Gemmata obscuriglobus: one gene and its partner. The protein of the gene in region 2 binds, or shares a complex with, the protein of the main gene of each other region. Links are inferred from orthologs where the notes say so. Each region holds a gene or a part of one and is shown on either strand. Other genes may lie near its edges. The genes, in order: GobsT_RS31810 and rny.

Evidence for each region.
Region 1: rny (region 2) and GobsT_RS31810 share a complex: the UniProt entries of both Bacillus subtilis proteins name them as parts of the possible RNA degradosome complex. The link is inferred for Gemmata obscuriglobus from one-to-one orthologs.

What each region holds. Positions count from the first base shown.
Region 1 is NZ_CP042911.1:7,660,094-7,675,000, forward strand. The notes cover bases 10,547-13,377. They hold GobsT_RS31810 (ATP-dependent 6-phosphofructokinase), read left to right. Parts: upstream 10,547-11,217; coding sequence 11,218-12,537; downstream 12,538-13,377. Other genes in these bases: GobsT_RS31805 (SGNH/GDSL hydrolase family protein), read left to right, coding at 10,547-10,849; ppc (phosphoenolpyruvate carboxylase), read left to right, coding at 12,636-13,377. Also shown: GobsT_RS31760 (WD40 repeat domain-containing protein), read right to left, coding at 1-1,171; 16S rRNA (cytosine(1402)-N(4))-methyltransferase RsmH, read right to left, coding at 1,304-2,329; GobsT_RS31770 (hypothetical protein), read left to right, coding at 2,566-3,150; GobsT_RS31775 (DUF72 domain-containing protein), read right to left, coding at 3,400-4,275; GobsT_RS31780 (nucleoside hydrolase), read left to right, coding at 4,559-5,485; GobsT_RS40655 (hypothetical protein), read left to right, coding at 5,503-6,360; GobsT_RS31790 (hypothetical protein), read left to right, coding at 6,565-8,070; GobsT_RS31795 (cupin domain-containing protein), read left to right, coding at 8,359-8,862; GobsT_RS31800 (serine/threonine-protein kinase), read right to left, coding at 8,894-10,021; more of GobsT_RS31805, read left to right, coding at 10,154-10,546; more of ppc, read left to right, coding at 13,378-14,907. UniProt on the Bacillus subtilis protein: Catalyzes the phosphorylation of D-fructose 6-phosphate to fructose 1,6-bisphosphate by ATP, the first committing step of glycolysis.
Region 2 is NZ_CP042911.1:5,327,836-5,342,834, forward strand. What follows is about bases 4,011-6,933. They hold rny (ribonuclease Y), read right to left. Parts: upstream 6,313-6,933; coding sequence 4,708-6,312; downstream 4,011-4,707. Other genes in these bases: GobsT_RS22310 (transposase family protein), read right to left, coding at 4,011-4,442. Outside these bases: GobsT_RS22290 (vitamin B12-dependent ribonucleotide reductase), read right to left, coding at 1-1,265; dcd (dCTP deaminase), read right to left, coding at 1,624-2,181; GobsT_RS22300 (esterase/lipase family protein), read left to right, coding at 2,357-3,238; GobsT_RS22305 (EVE domain-containing protein), read left to right, coding at 3,346-3,753; more of GobsT_RS22310, read right to left, coding at 3,921-4,010; GobsT_RS22320 (DUF1559 domain-containing protein), read left to right, coding at 7,168-8,046; GobsT_RS22325 (DUF1559 domain-containing protein), read left to right, coding at 8,101-9,042; GobsT_RS22330 (DUF4198 domain-containing protein), read left to right, coding at 9,057-9,539; GobsT_RS22335 (DUF1559 domain-containing protein), read left to right, coding at 9,774-10,880; GobsT_RS22340 (hypothetical protein), read left to right, coding at 10,896-11,078; GobsT_RS22345 (hypothetical protein), read left to right, coding at 11,176-11,790; GobsT_RS22350 (RtcB family protein), read right to left, coding at 11,836-13,299; GobsT_RS22355 (archease), read right to left, coding at 13,347-13,757; GobsT_RS22360 (GspE/PulE/PilB domain-containing protein), read right to left, coding at 13,798-14,499; GobsT_RS22365 (TIGR02996 domain-containing protein), read right to left, coding at 14,824-14,999. UniProt on the Bacillus subtilis protein: Endoribonuclease that initiates mRNA decay. Initiates the decay of all SAM-dependent riboswitches, such as yitJ riboswitch. Involved in processing of the gapA operon mRNA, it cleaves between cggR and gapA.

The DNA of each region.
Region 1 (14,907 bases), 2.3 Mb from region 2 along the record:
CCACCGGACCGCCGGCGAGCGGCACGTGCCGCACCAGCACGCGGTGCGGGTTGTACGACTGGCGCCGCACCAGCGCGGCCGAGCCGTCGGCCGTCAGGGCGAACTCGGTGGACGGCGCGTACCCGCCCGGTTGGTCGCCGAACGCCCCCGCCCGGATCGGGATCGCTTTGCCGCGGGCCACGTCCAGTTCCCGCAGCTCGCCGGTGAACGTGAGGCCGATGAGCCGCTTTCCGTCCGGCGTGTACCTCAGCGAGCTGACGCCCTCGACCGCCGGGCTCCGCTCGTACTGCGGCCGGTCGGCGGTGAGGTCGACGGTCAGCGCCTGTTGGTAGGCGACCAGTGTCAACCGGGTCGCGTTCGAGGCCAGCGCGACCCGGCCCCACACCTGGCGCGACCGCAGCACGTGCTCCAGGTCCGCCGTCCCGTCGTCCCACCGGTAGATGCCGCCGTCGTGCAGCGCGACCACGGCGCCGCCCGCCCCCGCCGCGATGGCCGAGATGTGGTTGCTCAGCCGCTTGCGCCCGGTCACCTCGCTCCCGTCGGCGCGGGACACGGTGCGGAACGCGCCGGACAGCCCCTGACCGAGCAGCCCGCGCCCGTCGGTCGTGAACCCGAACCGCGTCAGGTTCACGCTCCACCCGGCGAACTGGCCGAACCCGCCGGCCGGCCGCCCGCCGTCCGAGAGCTGGTCGAAGCACGGGCCGCAGGTGTCCCCCATCCACCCGAGCGACTCCGGCGTGCCGATCGCCCCGCACCGGCACGCCGCGACGTACCGCTCGCCGTCGCCGCGCGCGCCCCGCACGCCGAGCACCGCCTCGGGGTACACGTGCCACCACGGCGGGAGGACGCGGAGCTGTGTCTCGCTCCGGGCGCGCGAGTACCGCGACCGCGTTCGGCCGATTACGCGCACGTGCTTGCGCCCGGCCGGGTCGGTCCACCAGCCGGCGATCACCTCCGGCACCGCCCGCCCGCCCTTGCACGACCGCCGCCGCCCGGCCGCGCCGCCGCTCCGGAGTACGTCCTGCGAAAACCGTCCCCAGAACGCCGCGTCCCGCGACATCCGGTTATCCTGATACCGGTTGTCGCGGTTCGCGGCCCGCATCGCCCGGCCGAGCGCGCCCGCCAGCGCCCCCTCGTCGGGGTCGATCAAGCGCTTATCAAAGATCGACACGGCGTGTCCTCCCGCTGTCGCGCCCGGCGCCATGATACCCGAACGGGCGGATACCGCGGCGCCAGTTGTGCCCTTGCGCGAAACAAACGCTCCGCGCCCCGGACCACGGACAGCGAAAGTGCAAAAAGTGTGTCAGCCCGCCGGTTCGGCATCGGGAGGGGCTTCCGCGCGGCGGGCGACGCGGAGCTTCGCGGACCGCGCCCGCGGGTTCGCGCGACGCTCCTCGAAGGTGGACCGGATCGCGTCGGGGCTGACGGAGCTGTAAACGCCGGCGCGCAGCCCGTCGCGGAACGCGGCCTTCACGAGCCGGTCCTCGCCGCTGTGGAACGAAATGATCGCGGCCACCCCGCCGGGTTTCAGAACCGTTGGCAGCACGCGCAGGAGCTGCTGGAGGCTGGCCAGCTCGCGGTTGGTGAGGATGCGGAGCGCCTGGAACACCCGCGTCACCGGTGCGAGCAACTGCTTGCGCTCGGGCGGCGCCCCGGGGGCGCGGTCGATCCGCACCGGGGCGGCCGCTTCAATAAGGGCGCGCAACTGCTTCGTGCGCTCGACGGGCGCCGTTTGCCGCTCGCGCACGACCGCATCGGCAATGGCCCCGGCCTGGGGCTCGTCGCCGAGTTCGGAGAAGCAGGCCGCGAGTTCGTCGCGCGAAAGCGTGGCGAGGAGCTGCGCCGCGGTGCGCCCGCGGGTGCGGTCCATGCGCATATCGAGCGGCCCGTCCCGCATGAAGGAGAACCCGCGGTCGCGGTCGTCCACCTGCATGCTCGACATGCCGAGGTCCGCGAGCACCGCGTCCACCGCGGTCACCCCTTCGATCGCGAGCACCGTGGGGAGCCCCGCGAAGTTCGTGTGGTGGAGGCCAAACAGCCCGCCGGCCTCTTCGAGTTTGGGTCGCGCGGGTTCGATGTTCCCCACGTCGAGGTCGGTGGCGATCAGCAGGCCGTCGGGCGCGACCCGGCGGAGCAGTTCGAGCGAGTGCCCCGCGAACCCGAGCGTGCAGTCGACGACCGTCTGCCCCGGGCGCGGGTCGAGCGCGGCCAGCACTTCGGCGAGCAGGACCGGGATGTGCGCCCCCTCGGCGGTGGAGCGCCGGACGCGCTTCCGCCAGAACGGACGTTTTTTCTTTTTCTTCGGCGGCTCAGGTTGCTCGTCTGACATGCCGGGTATTGTACGGGACCGGTCCCCGTTACTGGAATGCGGCCGCGCCCCTACAGCCCTCTTTGCCCCTTTCACGCGGCTTACGGTCCGCCATGTGTTCTTGTGTCCGGTGCGAAAACTTGTTAGCTTTCCTGATCTGGCGGTTGACACAGCTCACGCCGCGAGGTTCCTCGCGATTACACGAGGTGTCACGCAACACACGAGTTCGGCCACCAGAGCGCGCAGGAGGTGCTTGCATGCGGTCCGTTTCGCCCCGTTATCTGTTAACCCTCGTCGTCTCCGGGCTGCTGTCCGCAGTCGCGGCTGGTGATCCCCCCACGGCACGCGAAAAAGACGCGCCGGCGGCCTGGCGCATGGCGGACCTCAACACGGCACTACCGAACGCGGCCGACCGCGGCCCGGTTTCGGTTCTCGCCTGGGAAGTCGTCGCGTTCGGAGGCGTGTTCACGACGGAAGAGCGGTGCCTGGTAGTCAAGCGGTACGCCGCGCCCACTGCGGCCGGTCGCGTGTGCGCGGTCGGGGTGCTGTCGCGGTTGCCGAACGGGCAACCACCGGCGTGGGCGCCGGGCGTCGTTCGTGAGTTTGCGGCCGTGCCAACGGACAAGGCATTAGAGGAACTGCTGAACGAATACGGCTGGCAATCCGCTCTCGAACCGGGCGAGTTGGTGCTTCGAATCGGAAACATCCGTCCCAACGTGGTGCGGTACGCGCCACGGGTCACCGACGGCGGGGTGTGCCCAGCGGAGTGGAAGAAGGGGTTTGGCCGCCCCGCACCGACCCAGATGTTCCCAGAACTCGCACCGCACGCTCTCCGAAAATAGGCTCGGACGGCACCGCAGCAGTAGAACCGGCGGCACGCGTTGTTTGTGCCGCTCACCAATTCGCCGTTACCAGAAGGGCATCACGGCCGAGCGGACGTGTCCGCATGTTCCATATTACGGCGGCGCGCAAGATACGCATTAATGCCAGCAGTCCGGCACTCATTACCTGTGATTCCCAGTGATTCAGCTCTGTTTATCTTTCGCGCCGCCGTAATAACAAGTGCTCCGTGGAAGGGCGCAACCGGCCGCTCACTCGTCGAAGAGGCTGGGCGTCGGCGCGGGGGCGATCACCGAAATGCCCGGCGTGTCACGGAGAACCTTATCCAGGCGTTTGGCGTTCGCGATGGCGTCCGGCATTCCGGCCCGCTGGTACTCGTCTGCCGTGGGTTCCAGACTCGGGGGCCGCGTTCCCACGCAGTTGTTGAAGAAAACCAGTGCCTCGTCGGCGCGGTCCGCCTCCGCCATCCGCCTCAGCCCGTCGGCCCACTCGCGCAGTTGCCCCTCGGTGTAGTCGTAAGCGTACCGCAACTTCCCGTCCTGGTACCAGTTCTCGGCGGTCTGCGAATGGAGCCGTGCGTACACGCGCCGGTTCGCGACCCGTAGCCCGCGCGGGAACAGCGTCGGCACGTCCGGCACGCCCACGCTCACCAGATCCATGCCGATGTGCTCCATCCACTCGGACAGGTTGGGCGCGGCCCACGACCGGTGCCGGAACTCCACGGCCACGCGGTGCGGGCGCAGTTGCCCCCCGGTCCGCGCGAGCCAGTTCCGGTTGTCGGCGGTGTTGCGGAAGCTCTCGGGGAGTTGAAAAATCAGCCCGAGCAACTTCCCGGCGCCCGCGAGGTGGTCCGCCGCGGTCTTGAACGCCGGCACGTCGTCGTCGGAGCGCTCGTGGCTGACGGTCTTGGGCACCTTGAGCGTGAAGCCGAACCCGGGCGGCGAGCGGCGGGCCATTTTGGCGACCTGTTCGCGCGTCGGCGGGCGGTAGAAGGACGAGTTGATTTCGACGCACGCGAACCGCGTGGCGTAGAAGGGGAGCATGTCGTGCTGGGCGGTGCCGGGCGGGTAAAACCCACCGACCCACGCGGGGTACGCGTACCCCGCGGTGCCGATCCGGACGTTCATGTGAGCGCTCGTAACGGGCGTTACACCGCATTCTACCCGGCGGCGTTCTGCCGCGCTCAACTCGGTCGGAAGGGGAATTCGGCCGTTCCAAGCTCCACGTGCGGACGAGTCGTTCCTTCATCTGGTGAAACGGTGCCGGTCGGTTTTGGTCCCCACGCTCCCGGCACCGGCCAATCGGTTCCACTTCGCGGTACCCGATTCCCCTCCGGCGCGCCCGTGGGTACAATTCGGGGCGGATTCGCCCGCGGCTCGCCCTCTCCAAATCACCTCGGGACCGCACGACATGCCACGCAAGGTCGTCATCGTCGCAGACCCCGGCATCGACACCACGTTCGCCGTTGCGCTCGCACTCAACGACCCGAGCCTTGAAGTGGTGGGGCTCCTCCCCACCGCCGGGAACGTGTCCGCGGAACAGGCCACCGCCAACGTCCACACCCTCATTGATGTCTTCGATCCCCCGAAGTGGCCGAAGCTCGGGTCGGCGCTGCCCGTCCGGTACGACGCCGACGGCACCGCGCTCCACGGCCCGGGCGGGTTCGGCGGGGTCACGTTCCCGTCCGCCACGCGGCACACGCTGCACCCCGCGGACAAGGTGCTTTGCGAACTCGCCCACGAGCACCCGCGGCAGATCACCGTCATCAACCTCGGGCCGCTCACCACGCTCGCAACGGCCCTCGACCGCGATCCGGTGCTGCCCGCGGTGCTCGACCAGACGGTCATCATCGGGGGCTGCTGGCGCGAGCCCGGGAACGCCGGCCCCGCGGCCGAGTTCCACATCCACCTCGACCCCGACGCCGCCAAACGGGTGTTCGCCGGCGAACTGAACCCGCTGCTGATTCCGCTCGACGCCACGCGCAAGCTGATCTTCTCCCCGCGTGACTTACTCGACCTCCCGAACCCGGACTCGCGGGCGTGCCAGTTTTTGCGCCAAATTGTACCGTTCGGCATCCGCGCCAGTTCCAACCTGTACGGGATCGAGGGGTTCCACCTGAAGGACGTGCTCGGGGTGGTGGCGGTGGCTGTTGCCGGGTGCGTCAGCAGCGAGCCGCACTTCGTAGATGTCGAAACGAAGGGCGAGTTGACCCGCGGCATGACCGTGATCGACACCCGGGCGAACCCGACCGGCCCGCCGAACGCCCGCGTCGCGACCGGTGTTGCGGTTGCCGACGTGAGAGCGTACATCGAGCGCATACTGAAGGCCGCGCACTGAGCGGGAGGATTCCACTGATGCGATTCACCCTGACCGCCCTTCTCGGCACGCTGCTGGTCGCGGTGGCGACCGCTCAGCCGCCCGAGCCGACGCCGCTCCCGCTGCCGGCCCCAGCGCCCGCGGCACCACTGCCGATCAAACTCAAGGCGCCGAAAGACGTTCCGCAGCCCACCCGGGCGGAACTCGAGTCGCTCGAAAAAACGCTGCGCACGCTGGCGCTCGCGCACCTGCCGACCCCGCTGGTGAAGTCGGACAAGGGGTGGGGCAAGCAGAAGGAGTTCGTCGAGGGCCGCGTCATGTTGCGCAACGCCAAGAAGTTCGGTCCCGAGGCCCCCCGGGTGCAGATCAACGACGGGCTGTGGCGCCGGATCACGGTCACCGCGCGGAACCCGAACGAGACGCTCGGGGTCTCGATCCCGGAACTCGTGAAGCTCAGCCCGGACGCCGCCCGCCTCGGCCTCGACACCGTGATGGACATCGACTTCCGCGTCGAGCACCAGTTCTGGAAGCGGGGGCTGCAACTGTACTCCGGCGAGACCCGCGGGCACTGTAAAGCCGGGCTGAAGATGAAGGCCGAGGTCCTCACGAAAACGAAGGCGGTGCCCGGGTCGTTCCTACCCGAGGTGACGATCACGATCAAGGCGACGGAGGCGAACCTGTTCTACGACAAGGTGGTGATCGACCACACCGCCGGCCTCGACGGCGCCGACGCCCAGAAGGCCGGCGAGTTCGTGATCGACCTCGTGAAGGCGATCAAGCCCGATCTCGAACAGCAACTCCTCGAAAAGGCAAACGCGGCGATCATGAAAGCGGCCGCCTCGAAGGAGGTCAAGGTGCCGCTCGACAAGCTCCTCGCCGCGCCGGTCAAGAAATAAGAGGTTTCACCGCAGAGAGCACGAGAGGACGCAGAGAAGACTCAGGAAGAGTTGAGCAGTTGTCGCCCTCTTTTTGGCCGTTCTCCGCCGCTTCGACGACTTCAACCTCGGCTTGTCCCGTTTCGCCGGGCTGCGTATAGAGTGCCACCCCCGCGGCGGGTGCAGATCGCCCCGCCCGCCGCTTCCTGGCAAGGACGCCAGCTCATGCTCCGTTGCGTGCTCGTTACCGCCCTCGCGGGCGTTCTCGTTCTTGCGCCCTGCGCACCGGCTGCCGATCTCCCGCCGCACCCGACCGAAAAGCAACTCGCGGTTCAGGCCGCGATGGTGAACGCCCGCGAGCACCTGGGCGCGCACCGGCCCACCGAAGCGGTCGTGGAACTCGAAAAGGAAATCTCCAACGCCGACGGCAGCACCGCGTTCCTTTCGCTCCTTCGGGAAGCGTATCAGGCCGAACTGGCCCAGTCGGAAAAGAACCCCGTTCCCGACCAAAAGCGGACGGAACAACTCCAGCGCCGGCTGGCGATACTCAATGGCAAACTTAGGCCGGCCCCCGCATCCGTCGGTGTGGCCCCGATCGCGGCGGTTCCGGCACCGAACCTCGGGCCGTCGCTGGTTCCCCCGTCCGTAACAGAAGAACCGGCCGCGCCGGTGCCTCCAGCCGGGAGCCCGCCCGCCCCGACGGCCGGCGCCGGCGCGGCCGCGGCCGACGCGTTCAAGAGCCGGAACTACGCCGACGCCGACCGCCTGTTCGCCGCGCTCGGCGCGGCCCGGCTCTCGGCCGAGCAGAAACTCGCATGGGCGTACTGTCGGGTGAAGCTCGCGGCGGACCGCGTGAACGCGCCCGACTGCCCCCCTGCCACCGCGGCGGCTGCCGTGCAAGAGGTGTCCGAAGCGATTCAACTGATCCCGCCGGGCGCCGAGCTTTACAAGGTGGCCCAGCAGGTGCTGAAGGCGGCGCAGGCGAAGGCCGGCAGCGCCGCCGCGGTCGTCCTCGTTGCGGCATCGGCCGACGTGCTCGAAACGGCCAGCTTCCGGGTCCACCACGGCGGCGACCGCGCGCTGGGGGAGGCCGTGGCGAAGGCCGCGGAGGCGAACCGGAAAGCGACCTTCGAGCGCTGGAGCGGCCCGCCGGGCGGGAGCTGGAACCCGAAGTGCGATGTCGTGATCCACGCCACCGCCGACGCTTACGCGGCAGCCACCGGTAAACCCGCCGCGCTCACCGGGCACGCGAGCGTGAGCCTCACGAACGGCCGCCCCACCGCGCGCCGCATCGATCTCCGCGCCGACGACCCCGTGCTGGCGACCAACGCCCTCCCGCGCGAGCTGACGCACGTGGTTCTGGCGGACCTGTTCGCCGACCGCCCGCCGCCGAAGTGGGCGCTGGAGGGCATGGCAATCCTCGCCGGCGCACCTGCGGAAATCGACCGGTACACGCGCACGCTCGACCGCTGCGCCCGGGACGGCGAACTCCGCACCCTGGCGGCGCTGTTCGAGTTGAAGGACTTCCCGGCCGACAAGATCACCGGGTTCTACTGCCAGAGCGTGAGCGTCACGGACTACCTCATCAAGCTGAAGGGCGAGCGCCACTTCAAGATCTTCCTCAACGACGCGCAGCGGTACGGCACCCCGCAGGCGCTGCGGCGTCAGTACAACATCGACGGTCCGCAGGCGCTGGAAGTCGCCTGGAAACGCGCCAGCCTGACCCCGTGAGGACGGGACACAAAAGCAGAAGAAGATTGGCCGCAAAAAGCACAGGAATCAGAAGAGGATTGGCCGCAAAAAAGCACAAAGGGCACAAAAGGAAACCACAGACGAATAAAAAATAGTGAGTTCAAGACACTTCTCTTTCTCTTCGGTTTTCTTTTGTGCCCTTTGTGCTTTTTTGCGGCCAATCCTCTTCTGATTCCTCGGTTTTCTTTTGTGCCTTTTGTGCTTCTTTGCGGCCAATCCTCTTCCGCCTTCGGCCCACCACTCTTCCTCTTTTAGAGGACACGACCGATGACCGCAGACGACGTGATCCGCCTGCTGCAGTTGCAGCCGCACCCGGTCGAGGGCGGGTTCTTCCGCGAGACGTACCGCTCCGCCGCGACCCTCCCCGCCGCGGCGCTGCCGTCGCACAAGGCAGACCGCAGCGTATCGACCGCAATTTACTACCTGCTCAAGCCGGGTCACGTGTCCGAGCTGCACGTCCTTCCGGGCGACGAGGTGTTCCACTTTTACCTCGGCGCGCCGGTGCGGATGCTGCAATTGTGGCCCGACGGCACCGGCCGCGAGGTCGTGCTCGGGTCGAACGTTGCGGCCGGCGAGGTGCCGCAGCTCGTGGTACCCGGCGGGGTGTGGCAGGGCACCCGCCTCGCCGGCGACAGCGGCTTCGCGCTGCTCGGCTGCACCGTCGCGCCGGGGTTCGATTACGCCGATTACACGGGCGCGACCCGCGCCGAGCTGACCGCCAAGTGGCCCGCGTTCGCCGGGCCGATCGCCGAACTGACCCCGCGCGGCTGAACGCGATCGGGCGCGAGGCGGTCGTTGCCTTCTACCCGTGTGAGCTGCCGTCACCCGCCAGCGCGTCGAGCCACACGCGCAGGTCGTTGCCGTACTCGCTCGCGAGGTCCCCTTTCACGAGCTGCCGGTGGAACGCGGCCGCGCCGCGGCGCCCCAGGTCGGCGGCCTCCGCGTCCGGGAACCGTTTCTCGGGGTCGGCGGCGACCAGGCGCCGGCACAGGCTGACGAGCAGGTCGCTCCCGACGACCTCGTGCGGCAGCACGTCCGCCAGTCGGTGCTCGAGCGTGCGCTTCGACTCGATCAGCCCCGACACCCCGACGAAGCCCTCGAACGGGGACCGCCCGGCCATCATCTCGATGAGCACGTACCCCAGGCTCGCGAGGTCGGACTGCGGGGTGACCGGCGCGCCGTCGAGCACCTCCGGGGCGGCGTACAGCGGGGACCACGCGCGGCGCCCCTCCGCCGACCGCAGGTCCGCCGCGGACCCGACGTCCACCACCTTCGCGGAGCCGGTCCGCTTGAGCATCACGTTGGCCGGCTTGAGGTCGCCGTGCGTGATCCCCTCGCGGTGGAGCGCGGCCAGCGCCGCGAGGCAGTCGCGGAGGATGTGGGTCGCCACCCCCGGCTTGATCCGCGGTTGGGCGGGGCCGTCCGTCAGCACCACGTCCTCGACGAACCGCAGGTGCTCCGGGCCGAGCCGCGCGCGGGTCCGCTCCAGGGTGGCCGGCGTGAGCACCAGGCGCAGGTCGATGCCGTCCACCCACTCCATCCGCATGACGCGGACGCCGCGGTGCTCGCTGAAGTGGTGCACCGCGACCAGGTTCTCGTGCTGCACCGCGGCGACCCGCGCGGCCACCGCCGCGATCCGGGCCATGTCCTCGGTGTACGCCTCCGCGGTGCGGAACTGTTCCGGCGAGAACACCTTCAGCGCGACGGGCAGGGCGAACCCGTCGGAGCCCTCGCGGCGCGCGAAGAACACCACGCCCTGCCCGCCGCGGCCGACGAGGTTCAGGTCGCGGCACCCGGCGGCCCAGCCCGGGTCGGTTCCGGAGAGGATCGCGCGGTAGTGGGCGGTCAACTCGTCCGTCGTGCCGCCGCCCCCGGCGAGCGGGAGCGTGCTGGGGTGAGGTAAGCTGTCATGTAAGCGCGTGGACTCCATGTCGCTCCGGAGAGTCGAGGCGATGGCCGTCATGGCGGAACGGCCATTGTATCGCGGCTTGCGCGCGTGTCTCCGCGCGGGCCGGCTCATAGAATCACCCTCCCGCTCTCCCTTCCAGAAAGGACGCACGCGATGCGATTTGCTCATCCGGTCGTGCTCGCCGGCCTGTTCTGCGCTGCCCCGTTTGCCGCCGCCGCGGACGCCCCGCCCCCGCTCAAAAAGGGCGAGAAGATCGTGTTCCTCGGCGATTCGATCACACAGGCCGGGGTCGGCCCCAAGGGGTACGTCACGGTCATCAAGGGGGCGCTCCACGAAGCGCACAAGGACCTGGGGATCGAGGTGATCGGGGCCGGCATCAGCGGGAACAAGGTGCCCGACCTCCAGCGGCGGCTCGAAAGGGACGTGCTCGCGAAGAAGCCGACACTGGTGGTGATCTACATCGGGATCAACGACGTGTGGCACGGCGAGAAGGACCCCGCAAGGGGCACCCCGAAGGACAAGTTCGAGGCGGGGCTGAAGGAGATCATTGGTAAGATCAAGGACGGCGGGGCGCGGGTGGTCCTTTGCACGCCCACGGTCATCGGCGAGAAAAAGGCGGGCGCGAACAAGCTCGACGCCCAGCTCGACGAGTACGCCGACGTGAGCCGCAAGGTGGCGAAGGAAACCGGGTCGCAACTGTGCGACCTGCGCAAGGCGTTCGTGGACCACATCGCCAAGAACAACTCCGCCGATAAGGACAGGGGCGTCCTGACCACCGACACCGTTCACCTGAACGACGCGGGGAACAAGCTCGTCGCCGACACCATCCGCGCGACGATTGACAAGTGAGCCCACAACCAGAAGCGATTCGGCCCTTGCGCGAAACAAGAGCGTTGCTGCTGGATTCGAGGGCAAAGTGCGGATTCGGTGGTTCGCCCGAGCGCGAACCTGGAGTGAGCGCATCTGAGGCACAGCCTGTTCGACCAGGTGTTATTGAACAGGCTGTGCCGCAAGGTCGCGAAATCGCCGATCGGCACGACCGATTTCGATTCCAACTGCCTGTTCGCAAGGCAATCGCGATTTGGCTTCAGAGTTGCAGCGTGGCAACGCGATTCGAACGCTTTTTCTGACTCAACCGTTTAAAACCCGCGGTGCGGGTGCGTTGAAAACTCTTCCAGCGCACAGACGCCGAACAGGTAAACACACGGGGGCGTCTTTTGGTCAGCCGCGAAGACCTCGTCGTCAAGTCGCTCGGGCCGTGCCGGATCGATTCGCCCATGCTCCCGCTGTTGGAGCAGCGCAAGAGAAGTTATTACAACGTCGACGAAGCCGACCGCGTGCTCTTCGACGACACCGCGTCGGCGCTCGCCGGGCGCGGCGTGCCCGTCGACCAGATCCCGGGGTTCGAGCCGGCCGGGCCGCGGCGCAAGATCTTCTTCGACCCGTCCAAGACGCGCGCCGGCGTCGTCACCTGCGGCGGGCTGTGCCCCGGCTTCAACGACGTCATCCGCGCGCTGGTGATGGAACTGCACTTCCTGTACGGGGTGCAGCGCATCCACGGGTTCTGCAACGGGTACCAGGGGTTCATCCCGAAGTACAAGCGGCCCGTCCTCGAACTCACCCCCCAGTTCGTCAGCCAGATCAACGAGCAGGGCGGCACCATCCTGGGCACCTCGCGCGGCGAGCAGGACCCGGCCGAGATCGTCGACTGCCTGGAGCGGATGGGGATCAACGTCCTGTTCGTGATCGGCGGCGACGGGACGCTCCGCGGGGCGCAGGCCATCGCGCGCGAGGTGGAGGCGCGCGGGACCAAGATCGCGGTCGTCGGCATCCCGAAGACGATCGACAACGACATCATGTTCATCGACCAGAGCTTCGGGTTCCAGACCGCGTTCTCGACCGGCGCGGAGGTGATCCAGACGGCCCACGCCGAGGCGAAGGCGTCGCCCAACGGCATCGGCCTGGTGAAGCTGATGGGCCGGCACTCCGGGTTCATCGCGTGCTACTCGTCGCTCGCGCGCAACGACGCCAACTTCGTGCTCATCCCCGAGGTCCCGTTCGCGCTCGACGGCGAGCGCGGGTTCCTGTCGGTGCTGCGGAAGCGGGTCCAGCGGTCCGGGCACGCGGTGATCGTGGTCGCGGAAGGGGCGGGGCAGGACCTGACGCCCGGGAGCGACGAGCGGGACGCGTCCGGGAACCCGCGGTTCAACGACATCGGCGTGTTCCTCAAGCAGAGAATCACCGAGGACTTCGCCGCCGCGAACCTCGAGCTGAACCTGAAGTACTTCGACCCGAGCTACTTCGTGCGGAGCGTGAAGGCGAACCCGTTCGACGCGGTGTACTGCCTGCGGCTGGCGCACAACGCGGTCCACGCCGCGATGGCCGGGCGCACCGAGGTGGTGGTGAGCCGCTGGCACGGGCGGTTCGTGCTGCTGCCGATCCCGCTGGCGGTCCGCGCCCGTCACACCGTGGACCCCAACGGCGACCTGTGGCTGAGCGTGCTGGAGTCCACCGGCCAGCCGCCCGTGTTCGGATGAGCTGAACGGCAAAACGGAAAAGCCGAGCGCGTTCTTCTTGTTTGCCTTCCGCTTTTGCCTTTTTCCTTTTCACGTTTGCCTTGACCCTTGGGGCGTTCATGCAAGTGGCGGCACAGAAGGCGCTCGGCGCCGACATCCGGCTCCTCGGCAACCTGCTCGGCCAAGCGATCCGGCGCCTGGGAGGGGACGCCGCGTTCGACCTCGAGGAGGAGGTGCGGGCGGCGGCCAAGGAGCTGCGCGCCAGCCCCTCGCCGGACGCCGCGCGGCGGCTCCGCGACCGCCTCGGCACGCTCGACGTGCCCGCGCTCCGCGGGCTGATCCGGGCGTTCAGCGTGTTTTTCGACCTCATCAACCTGGCCGAGCAGCAGGCGCGCGTGCGGGCGCTGCGGCACCGGGCCGCCCGGCCGGACCCGGCCCGCGCCGAGAACGCCGAGTCCGCCCTCCAGAGCATCGCCCGGCGCGGCGTGCCGGTTGAGGAGGTGGCGGACCACCTCGCCCGGGCGCTGGTCGTGCCCGTGTTCACCGCGCACCCGAGCGAGGCCCGCCGCCGCTCGGTGCTGGAGAAGCTCGCCGCGGTGGCCCAACTGCTCGACAAGCTCGAGTACGGCCAGCCGACGCCGTCCGAGCGCGACGCGCTGACCGACGCGATCGCGGAGGAGGTCGAGGCGCTGTGGCTGACGGACGCGGTGCGGTCGGCCCGCCCCTCCGTGCTCGACGAGGTGCGCCAGGTGCTCGGGGTGGTCGAGGCGCGGCTGCTGGACGTCGTCCCGAAGGTGTACCGCAAGCTCGAATCGGCGCTCGAGAAGGTGTACCCGAACCACGGGCGCCGCGTGCCGGCGTTCTTGCAGTTCGGGTCGTGGATCGGCGGCGACCGCGACGGCCACCCCAACGTCACCCACGCCGTCACCGCCGAGGCCGTCCGGCTCCAGCAGGAAACGGTCCTCGCCCACTACCTCCAGCGGATCGAGGCGCTGGGCGGGAAGCTGAGCCACTCGGCACCGTTCGTCGCGGCCGGCCCGTCGCTCGCGGCGTCGCTCGCGGCGGACGCGAAGCTCCTGCCCGGGGTGGCGCAGGGGAAGCCGGGCGAGCCGTACCGCGCGAAGTGCCTGATGATCGCCGAGAAGCTGCGGCGCACCCTCGCGTTCGTGCGCACGCACGCGGACGACTGGGGCGCGGACGCGCAGGCCCCGCCCGCCGGGGTGTACGTCGGCCGCGGCGAGTTGCTCGCCGACCTCACCCTGATCGCCGACGACCTGCGCCGGGCGGGTGCGACCGCGAGCGCCGACGGGGCCGTGCGGGACTTCATTCGGCTCGTGGAGGTGTTCGGGCTGCACCTCCTGACGCTCGACATCCGTCAGCACAGCGCCAGGCACGAGGCCGCGACCGCGGAGGTGCTGGCCGCGGCCGGGGTGTGCCCGAACTACGCGGCCCTGTCGGCGGACGAGCGGTTCGCGGTGCTCGCGAAGGAGCTGGAGTCCTCGCGCCCGCTGGTCCCCGCGCACCTGCCGTTCACCCCGGACACGACGGAGGTGGTCCGCACGTTCCGCACGATGGCGGCGGTCCTGGAGCAGCGGTGCCCGGAGGCGCTCGGGACGTACATCATCAGCTCGACGACCGAGCCGGTCCACCTGCTCGAGGTGCTCCTCTTCGCGCGCGAGGCGCGGCTGTTCCGGCCCGCGGAGGGCGTGAGCCGCATCGACGTGGTGCCGCTGTTCGAGGCCCTGGAGCCGCTCCGCTCGGCCCGCCGGATCGTCACCCGGCTGCTCGAGCTGCCCGTGTACCGGCGGCAGGTCGAGCTGCGCGGGAACCGGCAGGAGGTGATGATCGGGTACTCGGACAGCAACAAGGAGAGCGGGTTCCTGCAGTCCGCGTGGGCGCTGTACCGCGCCCAGGCCGAGCTGACCGAGCTGGGCCGCGGGGCGGGCGTCACGATCCAGTTCTTCCACGGCCGCGGGGGCGCGGTCGGGCGCGGCGGCGGGCCGGCGAACTACGCGATCCTGGCCCAGCCCAAGGGCACCGTGGACGGCCGCATCCGGATCACCGAACAGGGCGAGATGATCGCCGACCGGTACGGGCACCCGGCCGTCGCCGAGCGGCACCTGGAGCAGGTGCTGGACGCGGTCCTGCGGACCAGCTTCCCGGACGCGGCGGAGGGGGCCGACCCGAAGTGGCTCGCGGCCCTCGACGCGCTGGCGGACTCGGCCCGGAAGCACTACCGGGGGCTGGTGTACGAGGACCCGGGGTTCCTCACGTACTTCGAGCAGGCGACCTGCATCGGCGAGATCGCGGAGCTGAAGATCGGGTCGCGCCCGGCCCGGCGGAGCGGCGCGCGGAGCATTGAAGAGCTGCGGGCGATCCCGTGGGTGTTCA
Region 2 (14,999 bases):
TTCTTGGCCTTCTCCAGCTCGGTGCGCCAGAAGAGCTGCCACGGGCCGTTGTTCTCGACGGCGCGCATGAACTCGTTCGGGATGCGCACCGAGTTGTTGCTGTTCTGGCCGGAGACCGTGTAGTACGCCTTCGAGTTCCAGTCGGTGTCGTACTCGTCGATCTCGATGCTCTTCCAGCCCTGGCGGGCCAGTTGCAGCACGCGGGCGATGTAGTTCTCGGGGAGCAGCGCCGCGCGGGCTTCAAGAACCGCCTTGCGCAGGGCGGCGTTCTTGGTCGGGTCGTAGCGCTCCTCGGCGACGGCGTGCCCGTGCAGCGCCCGCATGATCGCGTTGAGGTGCTTGTTCAGGAGGCGCGAGCCGGTGACGAGGTCCGCGACCTTCTGTTCCTCGGTGACCTTCCAGTTCACGAACTCTTCGATGTCCGGGTGGTCCAGGTCGAGCACGACCATCTTGGCGGCGCGGCGGGTGGTGCCGCCGCTCTTGATGGCCCCCGCGGCGCGGTCGCCGATCTTGAGGAAGCTCATCAGCCCCGACGACTTGCCGCCGCCGGACAGCGGCTCGCCCTCGCCTCGGAGCGAGGAGAAGTTCGAGCCCGTGCCGCTGCCGTACTTGAAGATGCGCGCCTCGCGCACCCACAGGTCCATGATGCCGCCTTCGTTCACGAGGTCGTCCGCGACCTCCTGAATGAAGCACGCGTGCGGGGCCGGCCGCTCGTAAGCGGACGTGGAGCGTTCCAGCTCGCCCGAGAGGGGGTTGACGAAGAAGTGGCCCTGGGGCGGTCCCTCGATCCCGTACGCCCAGTGGAGACCGGTGTTGAACCACTGCGGGCTGTTGGGCGCCGCCATCTGCATGGCGAGCATGTAGCAGACTTCGTCGTAGAACGCGCGGGCGTCGCGCTCGCTGGTGAAGTAGCCGCCCTTCCAGCCCCAGTAGGTCCAGCAGCCCGCGAGCCGGTGGAACACCTGGCGCGAGTCCGTTTCGCCACCGGCAGGCGTGTCGGCCGACACCGGCGCGCTGCGCTGAATCCAGGCCGGAACGTTTTCTTCGTGAACGCGGTTGAGGCGCGCCGGGACGCCCGCGCGACGGAAGTACTTCTGAGCGAGGATGTCGACCGCCACCTGCGACCACTTCGCCGGCACCATCACGTCCGTCATCTCGAACACGACCGACCCGTTCGGGTTGCGGATCGTGGAGCTGCGCGGGGCGAACTCGATGCCGACGAAAGGGTCTTGCCCTTCACGAGTGAAACGGCGCGTGATCAGCATGGCGTAGTCCGGCAGTTAAAGAGGCGAAGAAGAGCGGACTTCCATGAACCGCGTCTTCATGATGCCTCAGCCTGTCAGTGATCGGCAGACGGGGACGGCGAGTCGCGGGCAAGATTTACCAGCCTTGCCCAGGCGCCCGATGCGCTCCCCCGACAATCGTCACAGACAGCGCAATCTATCGGCTCACTCTAGTGAACAAGTTTCCAGAAAATCTATGTCTCTGTCAAGCCGTGAGTTGCGCCCGCGATCTGCGCCGGACATGAACCGCGCATACCGTTATGCGACGCGGGCCGGCCTCTCCATCTTGGAAAGGCCGGCCCGCGTCGCACACCGACGGGAACACTGTGTGCCGTATCCGTCACCCACCCGCGCCGGGCACGAACGGCAGCGTCAGACCGGGTTGGTCCTGGTACTTGCCCTGTTTGTCCGCGTAGCTCGTCTTGCAGACCGCTTCGGCCTTATAGAAGAGGATCTGCGCGATCCCCTCCCCCGCGTAAATCTTCGCGGGCAGAGGCGTTGTGTTGCTGATCTCGATCGTGACACGGCCGCGCCATTCTGGTTCCAGCGGCGTTACGTTCACGATGATCCCACACCGCGCGTACGTACTCTTCCCAACGCATACGCACAGGATGTCGCGCGGGATTTCCAGGTATTCGACCGTTTCCGCCAGGGCGAAGCTGTTCGGCGGGATGATGCAGAAATCCGCGTCCACATCCACGAACGACTTCGGGTCGAAGTTCTTCGGATCGACCGTGCTGCCCCAGACGTTCGTGAACACCTTGAAGTGCCGGTCCACGCGCACGTCGTAGCCGTAGCTGGTCACGCCGTAGGAGATGATCCCGGGCCGGTGCTGCTGCGGGGCGAACGGCACGATCTTTACGTCGCGTTCAATCATCCAGTCGGGAAGTACGCCCATCACCCGGCCTCCTGCACTAATTCACCCTCTCCATATCGGCGCCCGAGGCCGCACGACTGCACGAAACGCGCAAGAAGGGTCGGCCGGGGCGATCAACAAGAACTGCGGTAGCGGGGTCGCGGCCCGGACCGATACAACAAGTGCCAATCAGCTTACCAGACGCGAGCACCCACAAATGGCGCCCACCATCCTGTTCCTGGCTCTCGCGACCGCGGCCCCCGCCACCGAGCTGCAAACGGAGTTGTGGCAGGTCACGCCGGGCGCGGCGGCGAAGCGGTGGGCCGCACCCGCGCAGCCGGTCACCAACACGCGGGCCGTCGTGCTGATTCCGGGGTTGCACTTCCACCCGTTGCGGCCGGTTAAGGCCGTGAAGCCCGAATTGCGCCACTGGCAGCACCCCAAGAGCGAACTGGTCAAGGCGCTCTCTAAGGACTTTGACGTGTTCGCGTTCGCCTACTCGCAAACGGTGAGCCTCGACGATGTCGCACAGTCACCGGGACTACGCACCTTCGTGGCGGAACTCCGCAAGGCGGGTTACACCGAGATCGTCCTCGTCGGGCACTCGGCGGGCGGAATCATCGGCCGGCAGTTCGCGGACCAGAACCCCGATGCCGGCGTCACGAAGGTGATCGCGGTGGCGTCCCCGTTCGCCGGGGCCGAACTCGCGACGCTCAACGTGGGCTACCCGAAGGCGCAAGCGCCGTTCGTGAAGTCGCTGACCCCGGAAGCGCGTAAGGCGGCGGTTGGCGCCAACACCTTCAACAAAGAGATCGAGTTCGCGTGCGTCGTGTGCAAGGTCAAGCGGCTCGAATCGGACGGCGTGGTGAACCTCCGCAGCCAGTGGCCCGAAGAGCTTCAGAAGCTCGGCGTTCCGGCGGTGCTCGCAACCGTGAGCCACACGGAAGCGATGGACGAGGCCGAGAGCACCAAGACCATTCACGCGCTCGCCACGGGAAAGCTCGCCCGCTGGTCCGACGAGGAAGTGACCAACGCCCGCAAGGTGCTGTTCGGCGAGACGGTCACGCGCAACAGCTTCTTGCGCCGGCAGGCGAAGTGAAGTTGACGTGACCCCGGCACTCAAAGGTGCAAAACACGTTAGCGAACCACCGGGGCCACGCCGCACCATTCTACGCACCCGACCCGAAACCAATTCGAGGAAGCGACATGGCGCGCTGGCTGTTCAAGGAAGAACCCGAGACGTACAGCTTCGCCGACCTCCAGCGCGACGGTCAGGCCACCTGGACCGGCGTCAGCAACGCACTCGCCCAGAAGCACTTGCGCGCGGTCAAGAAGGGCGATCTCGTCTTCTTCTACGCCACGGGAAAGATCAAAGCCGTCGTCGGCGTGGTGGAAGTCATTGGCGACCCGTCACCGGACCCAACCGACGACACGGGTAAGTGCGTGGCGGTGACCGTCAAGCCACTCCGGGCACTTGCAAAGCCGGTATTGCTTGCCACCGTCAAGGCCGACCCGGCTTTCGCGTCCTGGGAATTGGTGAAGCAAGCTCGGCTGTCGGTGATGCCTGTTCCGGATGCGCTATGGGAGCGGATCGAAGCGTTGGCGCAAGGTTGACGGATCGCGGCGCCTCTGTCGCACTCCCCAAATTGCCAGGCCCGCCGGGCCGTCCCGCTATTCATGTTGGGGGACCCCGATAAGCCGTTGGGCACGGTCGGGGTGTATCCGGAGCCACTCAATGGCTTCGGAACAACGGTTGGCCGGGACGGTGTGTAACACGTGGATCACGGCCTTACAGAGCGCGGCCAGCACCTGCAGCGCGGCACCCCGGCGCATCCTCGGTCTTGGCGTCCACCCGCACCTGGACCAGCACCGCGCGCCGCCGGGGCGTATGCGGTCAGCCGGTGCGCGCCCGACCCGTCCCCGTGCCGGCTGCCGCGCAAGGTCTTGCCGTCCAAAGCGATGTGGACCCGGGCCACGGGGCCGACGCGCCCGTCGAGCCACCGGGTCCGGGCCGCTTCGAGTTGCTGGGGATCGAACCGGCGCAGGGTCCGGGACAGGGTCGATGCGGCCGGGGTCTTGCCGCGTCGGAACCCGAGCGCGTGGGCCAGCGGGAACCCGTGCTGGCGCCCGAACCGAGCGATTCCCTGGAGGCTCGTGCGCCCCATCAGCAGGGACAACGTGACCAACCCGAGCACCGCTCGCAGCGGGTCAATCCGGCCCTGCAACCCGCGCGGGTTGCGCGGGCATCGAACACCTCGGGCTGAAGGAATTCCCCAGCTACCCAACAAACCCGCTCGAGCCAAGATGAAATAAGGAACGGCCCTGGTGAAGGTTCAAGCGCGAATGATCGCGATTGACGGGATGGTGTTGGTGCTGTGAAAAAGCGATGCGGATCAGGCGAATGACTTCTCGCCGCAGAATCCCGCGATGGGCCGAAGCGGGCACGCGACGACGGGTGTCAGGTAAGGTGTCCCCCGCCCGGTGTGGTTCCGGACGAGGGAGTTTGTGGTGGCTCGTTCTGCGGCCACGGAACGAGCCGGGGCGGCTGCCCGTTTGCGTAAGTCGTTGCTATTTCGCCACATCGGTGGCGCGGCTCTCGCGGATCACCGTGACCTTGATTTCGCCGGGGTAGTCGAGCTGCTGCTCGATCGCCCGAGCGATGTCCCGGCAGATGCGGACCGCGTCGGCGTCGGTGGTGCGGTGCGCGTTCGCCAGCACCCGCAACTCGCGGCCCGCCTGAATCGCGAACGCGTGGTCCACTTCCGGGAACCCGCACGCGACCGCTTCCAGGTCCGCGAGACGCTTCACGTACTTCTCAAGTGTTTCGCGCCGCGCTCCCGGCCGGCTCGCGCTGATCGCGTCCGCCGACGCCACCAGGACGGTGTAAATGTTGTCGATGGTGATGTCGTCGTGGTGCCCGGCGATCGCGTGGAGCACCTCCTTGCTCGACTCGCCGTATCGCTTCGCCAGTTCGGCCCCCACCTTGGGGTGGCCCCCTTCCATCTCGTGGTCCGCGGCCTTGCCCACGTCGTGCAGCAGCCCGCACCGGCGGGCGAGTTGGGCGTTCAGCCCCAGCTCGGACGCCATGATCCCGCACAGGTGCGCCACCTCGACCGAGTGGGCGAGTACGTTCTGGCTGTAGCTCGTGCGGAACCGCAGCCGGCCCAGCAGGTACACCAGTTTCTCGTGCGGCATCGGCACGTCGGCGTCGAGCACCGCTTTCGTGCCCAGTTCCTGGATGTGCTTCTCCATCTCGGCCTGCGTCTCCGCCACCACCTCTTCGATGCGGGTCGGGTGGATGCGGCCGTCCTGGATCAGCTTGGTGAGCGCGAGGCGGGCGATCTCGCGGCGCACGTTGTCGAACGCCGACACGATGACCACCCCGGGCGTGTCGTCCACGATCACGTCCACGCCGGTGAGCTTCTCGAAGGTGCGGATGTTGCGCCCCTCGCGGCCGATGATCCGGCCCTTCATGTCGTCCGACGGGATGTCCACGGTGCTGACCGTCGCGCCGGCGGTCTGGTGCGCGGCGTACCGCTGGATCGCGATCGTCACGATCTCGCGGGCGGTCGCCTCGGCCTGCTGCTTCACCCGCTCCTCGTGCTGGCGGATCTTCTTCGCCACCTCCTCGGCGAGTTCGCGCTCCAGGCGCTCCAGGAGCAGCTTCTGCGCCTCGTCGCGGGACAGACCACTGATCTCGTGCAGCCGCTTCGTTTCCGCCTCCACCAGCTCGTCGAGGTGGCGGGCCTTGTGGTCGAGGGCGCTCTCGCGCTCGGCCAGCTTCTCGCGGGCGGCGTCGAGCTGCTTGTCCTTGCGGGCCAGCTCGCGGTGCTGCTGCTCCAGGGCGTCCTCGCGCTTCTCCACGCGGCGCTCGAACTCGCGCACCTCGGCGCGCGCGGTCTCCAGCTCGCGGCTCAGCTCCTCGCGGCGGCGGACGGCCTCGTCGCGGGCCTTCAACTCGGCGTCGCGGACGATGCGGTCGGCGTCGCGGCGGGACTCTTCGATCAGCTCTTCGCCCTTGGCGGCTGCGAGACGCAGGGCCTCGGGGTCCGGGACCGTGACATGGGGCACCGGAGCCGCCAGGGGCGACGACCGGCGCACGACCAGGTACGTGCCGCCGATGCTCACGAGCACCGCGGCGACGACCAGCCCGCCGATCAGTAGCGGGTCCATTGTGAGCCACTCCTTACGGTGGCCCGTCGAAGCTCGGCAGCGGGACGGCCGGTCCGCGCCATCACGAACCCGGTTCGCGGGCGCGAGCGGGCGCGGAACGGCGCACGAACCTGGTCCCCTCCACATGAAAACGGCTATCACCCGGTCGGGCACGAGGCACCGGCCGGGCGGTCGTCGGTGTCAAGCCCCGCGCGCGGCGGGTCCGAGGTGCGACGGGCGAACCGGTATCGCTTTTGAGGTTAAACGGGTCGCGTACCGTCCGTGACGGTCGCCGGCGAGACGACCGCGCCCGTGGAATCCCGCGCGGCCGTCCTGGCGCGCCGGGGGTTGTGGTTATTATTACCGGCGCGAAGTTCGGCTGCAACTGAACACCGCGCCAAGTTCGGATTCCGCTTTTCGCGAAACCCGCGCACCCGGCCGGGGCGTTGCGGGCAATTCCTTTCGGTGACCCGTAACGGAGCAGGTCAAGGGGCTTGAGCGGGAACTGGCTCAAACCCCTTCGCCGGTATCAGGGTGTGCAGAGGTGTTGACCGCGGAACTGGAGCACCTCCGAACTCTACGGCGTATGTGTCTCAATTGCGTTAATCGATTGATCGTCTGTGCAAAGACACCGGGCGCAAATGAAAACTGATAACATTCACTGCACTTGCATGATTTCTTCACATTTACCTATGTCATTTAACTGCATAAGTTTGCGCTGACTGATGAGGCGGCATTAAGACCCTGTGTCGCTCAGATGCGGCGATGCCACTTCCCGCTCCGCGAAGCGCCATACGCTAGTCAACGTCACGCCCAATAGCTCGCCATACCCCCGCCAGCCCGCCACTGCCGTTGGCAAAATTCTGAGGTTTTTTGATGACGCGTCGTAACGCGCCACGCGGATTTACACTTATCGAATTGCTGGTGGTGATTGCGATCATCGCCGTTCTTATCGGGCTCCTGCTCCCGGCCGTGCAGAAGGTGCGCGAGGCCGCGGCACGCATGAGTTGCACGAACAATCTCAAACAGATCGGTTTAGCGTTCCACAGCCACCACGGCGCTATCGGCCGGTTCCCGCACGCCGGGTCTGACGGGCCGGTCAAAACCTGTTGCGAATCGGACACCGGTAACCGGGTCGCTTGGTCGTGGATGTTCCATCTGCTCCCGTACATCGAGCAAGAGAACCTGTACCGGAACACGGACGACACGGTCGTCCAAAATACGGCAGTTAAAACCTATTACTGCCCGACCCGACGTCAGCCCATCGTGTACTCGGACGGCGCCCGCTGCGACTACGCGGGCAACGGCGGGCGTAACATGACGGAGGCCGGCAAAAGCGGGATGCTCGTGCGCCAGTGGGCCACGCTCCCCCAACCGGCGGGAACCGAACCGAACCAGAAGCGGACCATGAGTGACGTGTCCGACGGGTTGTCGAACACGCTCCTGGTCGGCGAGAAACAGTGCCACCGCGCGCGCCTCGGCGCGGCCGGCGGCGACAACGAGACGTGGCACAACTCCGGTTGGGATCAGGACCACGAGCGGTTCGGTGAGGCCGTGCCGGAACCGGACGACAAGCACCCGTTCGCCTCCAGTCCGAACTATTGGTCGGTTCGGTTCGGCGGCTCACACTCCGGCGGTTTCACCGCGGCCATGGGGGACGGGTCCGTTCGCTTCATTCGCTACGGGATCGACTCCAACAACTGGATGCGAGTCTGCCTGATTAACGACGGCGAAGTGATCAACGCCGACTTCTAGTCGCCGGTCCCGCGCCCAACCGGTCCTTCATCCTTTGCACGAGGCCTCCTTTCGATGACTATCACGCGAGCGACACGCCGCGCGTTCACGCTGATCGAATTGCTGGTGGTGATCGCGATTATTGCGGTCTTGATTGGGCTGCTGCTGCCCGCTGTCCAAAAGGTGCGCGAGGCCGCCGCGCGGACGAAGTGCCAGAACAACCTCAAACAGGTCGGCCTGGCGCTCAACAATTTCCACGCGACCTTCGGGGTGTTCCCGCCCGGGGCGGCCGCCTCGACCACGAGCGGCACGAGCCAGTCGCACCTGAAAAAGGCCGGGCTGACGGTGTTCAACGTGAACCACAGTTGGGCCGTGTTCGTCCTGCCGTACATCGAGCAGGACAACGTCCAGAAGCAGTACTCCATGACGGTGTCGTGGGACCACGCGAACAACCGTACCGCGATCGCCAACCGCATCCCGGTGTTCATGTGCCCCACGGTGCCCAACGGCGACGCGCGGGTGTGCGAGCGCGTCAGCGGCGCCAAAAACCCGCCCGCCGATTACGCGCCGGACAACGGGTACGCCAAGGAACTGGCCGAAAACGACGGCGTTTGTGACGTGGTTCCCGATTATAGCGGCATCCTCGTCGTCAACCGGGTCTACTCGGTTGCCGAAGTGCAAGACGGCGCGTCCAACACGTTCATCATCTCAGAAATTGCCGGGCGGCCCGACCGGTGGCAGGCGGGCAAGCTGACGGGCGCGAACGTGCAGACCGACGGCGGCTGGGCGGACCGTGAGAACGAGTACATCACGCACGGGATGAACGCGGCCGGCACCGGCGGCGGAACCTGTCACACCAACTGCTCGAACAACAACGAGGTGTACAGCTTCCACTTGGGCGGCGCGCACCACGTGATGGCGGACGGGTCGGTGCGCTTCGTCAAGCAGTCAATGGACATCCGGCAGTTCGTCAAGCACATTACCCGGGCCGGCGGTGAAACGCTGTCCGACAACTGATTTTGGGGGATCGTATGAGACGCTCGCTCGGCCCCTTGCTGGTCGCCGCACTGGCAACGGGCTGCTCGGAGTCGGGTCCCCAGCCCAACGAACTGGCCCCGCACCCCGTTCACGGCAAAGTGGTGTACGACGGCAAACCCGCCGCGGGGGTGATCGTCACGCTCATCCCGTCCGACGCGCCGATGGTGCCGCACATACCGCGAAACCCGCAGTCCGTTACCAACCCCGACGGCACGTTCGCACTGTCGACGTTCGCCGACGGCGACGGCGCACCCGAGGGCGGCTATCAGGTGATTTTCCGGTGGCCGGGCGAGAAAAACGCTAAAGCCGAAGGTGAGGCCCAGGAGGATACGGACCGGCTGATGGGTTGGTACGACGGGACCCACTCGACACTCACATGCCGCGTGAAGCCGGGCCGAAACGACTTGCCCACATTCAACCTCCCGAAGGTGGACCGGCCTCCGCCGGTGTCACGGGGAATTCCGGGCCGGAACTGACGGGCTGAAACGAAGCGACCGCACCGGACGAGATTCGTCCGGTGCGGTCGCATTTTATCAGGGGTTTTGCGCGTTCGTGATCGTTTCGTGAACCGGCCGTGATGACAATGCGAGGGTTGTCTGAATTAACATCTATCGGGCTGGCGGATTTCTGTGGCTCGGGCAGAATCTTAATCGGACGACTCGCACCCCGTCCGCTTTGTACCCGTCGCCCGTTCACGGAGATCCACATTCATGGCCCCCCGGCGCCGCATCGTTTCGCGTTCCGGATTCACCCTGATTGAACTGTTGGTGGTGATCGCGATCATCGCGATTCTCATCGGGCTCCTGCTGCCGGCCGTCCAAAAGGTTCGCGAGGCCGCCGCACGCATGCAGTGCAGCAACAACCTCAAGCAGATCGGGCTGGCGTTCCACAACCACGAGTCGAGCTTCGGCTACTTCCCCCAAGGGGGCATGGACGGCGACCCCGCTGCCGTCAGCACGGGCGGCACCCCGAACCCGGCCGGGTACAACTACGACGAAACCCCGCCGGCCTACGAGACGACGACCTGCTGCCGCGCGGCCACCCGGAACGGCTGGAACCACTGGTACCGCATTCTGCCCTACATCGAGCAGGGCAACGTGCACAACCTCGGGCGCGACGACCCGCCGTACTGGCCCAACGTGGCCAACAACGGCGGCGAGGACGACGTGGCCCGGCAGCTCATCAAGATCTACTACTGCCCGACCCGCCGCGCCCCGACCGGGTACGGCGGGACCCCCACCGGGCGGTGCGACTACGCCGGGAACGCCGGCATCTTTACCGGCGAGGTTCACGAAGGGACGGGCGACACCCCCGCGGCACCGCTCGGCTTCACCGTGAACGGCGAGCGGGCGAACGAACGCACCCAGTGGAACTTCGGTGATTACCCCGGCCGTAAGGGGTTCATCGTGTGGCCCGGGCGCGGGGCCAAGCGGACCGTTGGGGGCATTACCGACGGCACCTCGAACACCATCGCCGCGGCCGAGAAGTGCCTCCCCCCGAGCCGCCACGGCGCCGACGGCGGCGACAACGAGCGGTGGAACAACAGCGGCTGGGACGAGGACAACATCCGCTACCACTTCCCCCCGATGGCCGACACGGACCCGCGGGTGCTGTACACCGGTGGCCCCGCCCCGGGCGGCGGCACCATTACGGCCAACGTGTGGCGCCGGTACTTCGGGTCCTCGCACACGGGCGGGCTGAACGCGGTGTTCGCCGACGGCTCCGTGCGGTTCGTGCGGTTCGGCGTCAGTGCGACGTCGTTCATGGCCGCGTGCGGCGCGGACGACGGCGCGGTGTTTAACGGCGGCGACCTGTAACGGGAGGGCACTCACATGGATCGGATCGCTAAACTGTTCGCCCCGGTGATCTGCGTGGCGGCGTTGGTGGGGTGCGGCTCCAAGACGCCGCTCAACACCGCCCCGCTCACGGACGCGGAGAAGGCCGCGATCAAGGCGCAAGACCAGCAGGTCGATGCGGAAGAGAACGCGGCCAACACGAAGAAAAAGAAAAGGTGACCGATTCCGGTTCGCGCCGGCCGTGGGGCGCCAGCACCTCTGCTGGCGCCCCACGGCGTTTTGAACTCAAGCGTTTGCTCACCCGAGGTGCGAATTCATGCGCGCGTTGTTCGTTGTCATCTGCTCGGGCGGCCTGACCGCCCTCATCGGGTGCGGCAAGCCGGCGCCGCCGGCCGCCGCGGTTGTACCCGACGCCGAGCCCCCACCAATCCCCGGCGGGCAGACGTTCGAGAGCCCCGTTTACAAGCTGTGGGCCAAGTTCCCGGTCGGCTCCCGGGTGGTGCAGAGGACGACCACCGAGAACGAGGACAACAAGACCGAGAAGACGGTCACCACGATCTCCTACACCCTGAAGCAGAAGACCGATGAGTTCATTGTGGTCGAGTCGCAGGCCACAACGACCCACTATACCGGGCGGGTGGAGACGAATCCTGCGTCGGAAACCAAAACGCGAAAGATGTTCTCACTGCCGCCGGGGGTGAAGCAGCCCGAACCAAAGAAGGCGGAAGAGGGCGCGGAGAACCTGACCGTTGCCGGAAAATCCTACAAGGCGACGTGGACCCGGGAGAAGGGGTTCACCGAGGCCGGCGACTCGTTCACGCAAACGTGGTCGTCGGACGAGGTTCCGGGCGGGTTGCTCAGGTCGGTGAGCAAGGTGCCGTCGAAGAAAGCAACGATCACCGTGGAGGTGACCGAAATCGCGATTCCGTAACGGATCACGCGGTGGGGCGCGGGACATTCTCGCGCCCCACCGTGCTCAGCCTTTGATGACGCCCAGCGGGCGCATCCGGGCGACCCGGCGCGACAGGTCGGCCTCGTGGACCGCTTCGACCACGTCGTCCACGTTCTTGTAGGCCTTGGGCTGCTCCTCCGCGAGCCCGTTGCGGCTCGACGCCATGGCGATCACCCCCTTATGTTCCAGCTCGCGCTCGATCTTGCGCCCGACGCCGTCCTTGAGCGCCGCGGTGCGGCTCATCGCGCGGCCCGCGCCGTGGCAGGTGGTGCCGAAGGTCTTCTCCATCGCCCCCTGCGACCCCACCAGCACCCACGAGGCGCGCCCCATATCGCCCGGGATGATGACCGGCTGCCCCACAGCGCGGAACGCCTCCGGCACCTCGGGGTGCCCGGCCGGGAACGCCCGCGTCGCGCCTTTGCGGTGGACCCACACCTTCTTCTTCTTCCCCTCGACGGTGTGCTCCTCGAACTTGGCGATGTTGTGAGCCACGTCGTAAAGCTGCTCCATCCCGAGGTCGTCCCACGAGCGGCCGAACACCTGCGCGAACACCTCGCGGGCCTGGTGCATCAGCAGTTGGCGGTTGCAGAACCCGTAGTTGGCGGCGGCGCGCATCTGCGCGATGTACTTGCGGCCCTCGGGGGAATCGGCCGGGGCGCACGCGAGCTGCCGGTCCGGCAGCTCGAACCCGTACTTCTGCGGGCAGTTGCGGAATGTCGCGAGGGCGTCATCACAGACCTGGTAGCCCAGACCGCGGCTCCCGGAGTGGATCATCACGCAGATCTGGTTCAACTCGAGCCCGAACGCTTTCGCGACCTCGGCATCGAACACGCTATCGACCACTTGCACTTCGAGGAAGTGGTTGCCACTACCCAACGTGCCGCACTGCTCGGCGCCGCGCTTCACCGCGTGGTCGCTGACCTGGTGCGGGTCGCCGCCGTCGATCAGCCCGTTCGCCTCGGTATGATCGAGGTCGCGCGCCACGCCCAGCCCACGTGCGATGACGAACTTCGGCCCCTCGCCCATCAGGCGCCGCGTCTCGGTGGTGTCGAACTTGTACTTCCCGGTGCGCCCCGCGCCGGACGGGATGGTGTAGAACAGCGCCTTCACCAGCTCCTTGATGTGGTGCTTCACGTCGTCCAGGAACAGGTTCGTCTTTACTAATCTGACGCCGCAGTTAATGTCGTATCCGACCCCGCCGGGGGAGATCACGCCGCCCTCGTCGGGGTCGGTGGCGCAGACGCCGCCGATGCAGAACCCGTACCCCCAGTGGATGTCCGGCATCGCGATGCTCGCGACCTGGATGCCGGGCAGGGTGGCGACGTTCGCGACCTGGTCCGCCGCCTGGTCCTTGCGGATGGATTCGAGCAGCTTGTCGGTCGCGTAGATGTGCCCGGGCACGCGCATCCCGGGCTTGTAGCTCTTCGGGATGCGGTGACAGCAGCACCCGATGTTCTCGAGCGGCCCGGTGTAACCTTCCTTCGCCATAAACAGTTCTCAGTAAACGGTGATCGGCGTCCCGCGGGGCGTTCGCCTCAAATATCGACGATGACTTCCGCGAGCCACCCGCCGTCGTGTTCGGCGACCTTCAGTTCGTGGTACGTGATGGCTTTCACTTCGTGCGCCAGCGTGTGGCGCTCCGGGTTGTACGGTTCGCCCGTTGCGGTCGCGGTGAGGCCGTCCGCGGTGACGATCACGTCGAAGGCCGCGAACAGCATGTGATCTGTCTCGAACCGCAGGAGCAACTCTTTGAGCCAGTCGAACAGCAGGAACTCGCGGTCCGATCCCGTGAGTTCGAGTTGCACGTTTTGCGCCGGTCGAACGCCGTCGGGCTCTTCCACCATTGCGGAGAGCAGGCACTTCGCCATCTCCGCGAAGAGAAGCGGTAGGGTGGGGGCGGTGGCCCTCAACCCGAGATCGGCGGTGTGTTCGAACAGCTCGTGCATCGGTGGTTTCACAGACACGGAGGGCAGGGCCGGGGTTCGCTCAGACGGGTTCTCTGTTGAGGTCGAGAACCACATCCGGTCCGTTCGGTGTCGGACGCATTGTTACACGAACACGTAATGGACGGTTGTCGACGCGGATTGGGAACTCGCCGATCATTGGGATTTGGGCGATCGTGTCCCCGAATACCCAATCGGTTGAGATGTGGGCTGCTTGGGCGAGGCGAGTAAACGCCGAACCGCGGTACCGCGACGGGATCACACCGCCTTCGACCCATCCGCCATCCAACCGGAACCAGATGACGCCCTGTTGACCCTCGCGCGTGAGGTGGATTCGGTCGGCGCATAAGTATGCCGCTTCTCGAAGGATGCGGTTTACGCACCACGTCGCACAGGTTGCCGAGTCCTCGCTTGCCGCGAGCGCCGGTGGATCGTTCGGGAGCAGCGGCCGGTAATCGAACTCCAGGAACGTGGCTCCATAGTCGTAGTCGAAGTTGCCGTACTTACTGTTGATGATCGTGTGCAGTTGCGCCGGGTTGGCCCCAACGAGGACGATGTGACGCTGCAAAATGAACGCGACTTTCTGGACCGTCTCGACGTGCATGTTGTTCGGATCGACCGCCGCAACGAATAGCGCGAGCCCCCGCTCGGCAAAGGGCAGCAAGTTGCATTCGCGGGCTACTGATTCGGGGACAAGTGCCAGAAGTGCCGGCGGAATGTCGAACCCGGTGAGCCAGACCGTCATGTTGGTGCTGGGAAGAAGCTGGAGAAACGCATCGAACTGGGCGACGAATCGCGCGGCCGGGATCGCGAGCCGAACGCGGATGTCGCGTGCACAGTCAGCGAGGCGAGAGGTGAGGGCGTTGTGCCGGGGCGCCCCGGGGGCGTAGCGGTCAGCTTCTTCGTACAGCCGAATGTAACGTGCCCAAGCGACGTTAGAAGGCGTACCGGTCTCGTCGAGCCAGTCGGCGAACGCGAGCCGTGTGGTGGCGTTCGCGGGGTACCGCAGGTGTTCTCGGACAAACGCGTCGGCGTCGGGGTGCTTTCGCATCAGGTGCCCCGGTTGGACTCAATACTCGTCGTCTTCCTCAAAGTCATCTTCATCACAACCGTAACCGAATCGCTCCGCAAGTGCGCGGCCGAACTCGCGTGGGCGAAAGTCGTTCCCGGCGAGATCGACTTCGAGCATCCGCGGCAGTGTCTCCGAGTCGAGCAGCACGCGAATGTCGTCGTCGGTAAGCCGGT